2 regions of the Paenibacillus sp. FSL M7-0802 genome follow, and region 1 is predicted to be linked to the other one. Evidence: riboswitches for the same ligand, from Rfam matches in the RefSeq annotation. Region 1 holds a riboswitch; the other holds the start of a gene.
What was found. Region 1 has a riboswitch for glycine ahead of MHB54_RS19415 (alanine/glycine:cation symporter family protein). Riboswitches for the same ligand answer to the same signal wherever they lie in the genome.

Region 1 (2,203 bases):
AGCCATCATTGCGTTAAAGATATCTGCCAGCAGCCAAATCGCATCCAGTTTAATGAACGCGCCCCCGGCAACCAATAGGATGAACAGATAGCGGTATGGCTTAATCCACTTGACCCCAAGCAAATATTCAACACAGCGTTCCCCGTAATAGTTCCAGCCGAGCATGGTGGTGAACGCGAACATAATCAGAATGATTGTGAGCAGTTCTGCCCCCAGCGGGAATGCGCTGGAAAATGCTTGCTGAGTCATCAGGCCCGCATCGGTAGGCCCGCTCCACACACCACTAACCAGTAGCGTCAACCCGGTCATCACACAAATAACCATCGTATCAATAAACACGCCTGTCATGGAAATTAGCCCTTGCTCCGCAGGCCATTTGGTTTTGGCAGCTGCGGCTGCAATCGGTGCGCTTCCCAATCCGGCCTCATTGGCAAAAATACCTCTGGCTACCCCACTTCGCATCGCCAGCATAATCGTAGCTCCGGCAAATCCGCCCGTTGCAGATGTAGTTGAAAATGCCGAATGGAGCACCAGCGCAATTGCGGCAGGTAGTTGGTCAGCAAACCGAATCAGTACGATGAGACAGATCAGTACGTACAAGCCTGTTTTAAAAGGAACGACCTTCGTCGATACCTTGGCAATGCTTTTGAGTCCTCCAATAGTAACAAGTCCTGTAAGGATAGCAATAATCAGTGCCGTTACAATGGGCGGAACGCCAAAACTGTTTTCGGTCGAAGATACAATCGCTTTGACCTGCGGAAACGTTCCAATCCCGAACAACGCTACCAGCATGCCCGAAAAAGCAAACAGCATCGCCAGCGGTTTAAAACGGCGTCCCAGACCTTTCTCAATATAATACATCGGGCCGCCGGAAAATTGCCCATTCCGATCCTTCACCCGGTATTTTACCGCAAGTACACCTTCCGCATATTTCGTCGCCATCCCAAAAAAGGCTGCAACGACCATCCAGAACAAGGCACCCGGCCCGCCCAGCTTAATGGCTGTCGCTACGCCGACAATACTTCCTGTGCCAACTGTAGCCGCCAACGCTGTACTCAAAGCCGCAAAACTACTTACATCCCCGCTACCTTCATTCGGGGCCTTACCGATCAGCTTGATCGCCAGGGGCAGGCGGAATACCTGCAGCATCTTCAAACGTATGGTCAGCCACAACCCCGTTCCCATGACAAGAATGATGAGAGGCGCCCCCCATATCCAACTGCTAATCGCTTCTAACACATGTACCAAATTCATTTCAACCCGCTCCTCCAGCATATTAGAAAACAAAAAAGAGTCAAATCCGCTGATTCGACTCCTGGAGAGGTTAAAGGCACGAAAAAATACAACCATCTTGCGCAGGTTTCTGCCTCTAATAGCTTATAAAAAAGCCTAGGGCATTCCCTGTCACAGGTTATTCGCGTCTCTGTCCTTTTGCCTGAGAGTTTAAGCAGATGTTCTCTGCGGTGCACCTTCGGCGCCCAATTAAGGGTCTCTCCAGAGTTCTGTCCGTTTACGGTCCCCGCTTGTTGCTGTAATCAGCCTAAGCACCTGAGAGTTTTGCCCCTTCGGTCGGAACTTTCGTTCCATCTCCCGCAAACATCAACCAGACATATGAAATTTTTATTTATTATACAGAAAACTTTCAGCTTATTACAAGTGAAAAGTTTGTGAAGCCCTCTGAAATAAATATTATTATTATGTCTATCAAAAAAGCGGGTACAGCAGATTGCATCCTTAGGATGTCCTCTGCTATACCCGCCCGAGAAAATTTGGAATTACAATTCTTCACCATTGGTTGCTATCACATTTTTATACCAGTTAAATGAGTCCTTTTTGGAGCGTTTGAGCGTTCCGTTACCGTCATCATCCAGATCGACGTAAATAAATCCGTAGCGCTTGGACATTTCGGAAGTAGACATGCTCACAAGGTCGATAGGACCCCAGCTGGTGTAACCAATCAGATCAACACCGTCGGCAATCGCTTCCTTCATCTGAACAATATGCTGACGCAAGTAATCAATACGATATGTGTCATGCACAGAACCGTCTTCTTCCACCTTATCATACGCACCCAAACCATTTTCCACGATGAACAGCGGCTTTTGGTAGCGGTCATAAAACGTGTTCAGCGTAACACGCAGGCCGATCGGATCGATCTGCCATCCCCAGTCAGAGGACTGTAAATATGGATTTTTCACGCCGC
Region 2 (2,203 bases), 1.9 Mb from region 1:
AGCCTGCTCGGATGCCTTAAAGGCAACATTCGCTTCACCAATAATGAACACATCATATTGGCGCAACTTATCATATGTTATAGCCTGCTCTCCATAAGTAAAAGGAATGGGACGATTCAATTGGTCTACCGTAAAGCCTACATTACGCAGTCCATTGGCAAAGTCGGAGAAGGCGCCTTCAATGACCCAATCTGCTGCACCAGCGGTCTGTGCGTGCGTATTATCGAACAGCACCTTTTTGCCTTTTCCATCCGGCAGTGTAGTACCGGGTTGACCCGGGTTGCCAGGTTCGCCTGGTTCCCCCGGCTCGCTTCCGCTCACCAGTTCAACAGCGCTTGGGCTTTTCACTCCACCAAAATTATTGTAGGCGCCGAGTGTACCCGTCACACGAATTTTGCTGCCGATCAGCTCAGGATGGCCTGATAGCCCATATTGCCCTCTGTACGCTGAAGTCAGCTGTACATCCAACAGATTAGACGTATTACGTTCATTTGCCTGATCGGCAATCAGTACGTTAAAATCATTCGCGAACGGGGAAGAAAAGTTAGCCGTTTTCGATCCGGTAGCATGTCCGACGATGTAACCTTCCACCGTCACCGTACCTCCACTGCTTTGGCGCTGAAGTGCTTCGGCTACTGTCAATGCTCCCTCCGCCTTGACCTGACCGAATGGAACGAAGATCCCAATCAGCAGTGATACGATCGCTGCTAGATGCAACATCCCTTTTAAGCGTGAACCTGTGAATCGCAAGCCTTTTACCATACGTCAATATCCCTCCTATGATTTCCATAAATATACTTGTCCTTTATCAGATTAGCCGCCAATCTTCTAATTCCTTCCTGGTTTCATCCATAATTATGTAAATTTTAATCTTTTTTATTGGAAACGCACCTGTTTATGTAAAAATTAAACCTGTGATTGACACCGAGCACGGCATACATTACGCTAAGGAAGACATGTAGAACGGTATACGCGAATGAAGATGACGGGAGAGTCTGTCCAGGGAGCCTACACTCTGGCGGCACCGAAGGAGCAAGACGTCAGCACCCGGCTGACGGATAATCTCTCAGGTCCATGTATCGTCATCTGACGCAACTCTGGAGAGAGCGCAAGCCACCCAAGGGGTAAGGCGGTAAGAACACCGCACGAAACTCTCAGGTAACGAGGACAGAGATAAGGGAAACTTCCTTATCCTGTCCTTTTTTGTGCTCACATTGTGCGTCAGCATTAGGAACCGTTAACCGCGCAAAGACGCGGAAATACCATATAGTATGGTATTAGAACATACAGGGGGCCACACCATGCGTTTCAAAGATGTATTTTCTATTATCGGTCCGGCCATGACCGGACCTTCCAGTTCACACACCGCAGGCGCGGTGCGGCTTGCACGCGTTGCCCGGCACTGGCTCGGGACGCAGCCTGACCGTGCCCGCATGACGCTGTACGGCTCCTTTGCCGACACGTATAAAGGACACGGTACAGACCTGGCGCTCATCGCAGGGCTGCTTAATTACGATACGGACGATCACCGGATTCCGGATGCCGAGCAATGGGCAGAGCAAGCCGGGATGGCCGTGGAATTCGCCGTCAGCGGACTCCCCGCGCCTCATCCGAACACTGTCCGTTTCGAGCTGTGGAAGGGCGAGGATCAGCGCACACTGTTGGGCTCCTCCATCGGCGGCGGCAGCATCCATGTCCAGCAGCTTAACGAATTCCGGGTCAATCTGACCGGGGAGCTGCCTACGCTGGTGCTTCTCCACTCGGATAAGCCCGGTACATTGGGCGCGATAACTTCAGCGCTGGGCGCGGCCCACATTAACATTGCCTATATGCACGTAGATCGCAAAGGCCGGGATGGTGAAGCACTCACCGCCATTGAAACGGACAGTTCTGCTCCAGCTGAACTGATTGCGGAACTGCGTTCTTTACCTCATATGTATGAAATTAAGATGATTAATTTGAAAAAAGGAGCTGAATCCGATGCGGTTTAGCCATCTGCATGAAATCAGCGCTTTATGCGCTGAAGAATCCACCACAATTGGCCGCTTGATGATTCAAGAGCAGGTACAAGAGACGAATACAACGGAGGAAGAAATCTTTCGCCAAATGTCTGATTATTATGAAGTCATGAAGGAAGCCGTTCATCGCGGTCAAACACAAGACACCGTATCCCGCAGTGGATTGACAGGCGGTGACGGCAAGC

Region 2: it holds a riboswitch for glycine, as region 1 does, so the genes downstream of both, sdaAB (L-serine ammonia-lyase, iron-sulfur-dependent subunit beta) here and MHB54_RS19415 (alanine/glycine:cation symporter family protein) in region 1, are expected to answer to the same signal.

Annotation. Positions count from the first base shown of each region.
Region 1 covers NZ_JBBOSD010000001.1:4,209,595-4,211,797, reverse strand. Annotated here, with positions in the region: gene MHB54_RS19415 (alanine/glycine:cation symporter family protein) at 1-1,254, opposite strand, end outside; glycine riboswitch at 1,414-1,508, opposite strand; glycine riboswitch at 1,527-1,603, opposite strand; gene MHB54_RS19410 (glycoside hydrolase family 1 protein) at 1,776-2,203, opposite strand, start outside.
Region 2 covers NZ_JBBOSD010000001.1:2,331,641-2,333,843, forward strand. Annotated here, with positions in the region: gene MHB54_RS10895 (DUF6359 domain-containing protein) at 1-762, opposite strand, end outside; glycine riboswitch at 977-1,092, shown strand; gene sdaAB (L-serine ammonia-lyase, iron-sulfur-dependent subunit beta) at 1,302-1,991, shown strand; gene sdaAA (L-serine ammonia-lyase, iron-sulfur-dependent, subunit alpha) at 1,981-2,203, shown strand, end outside.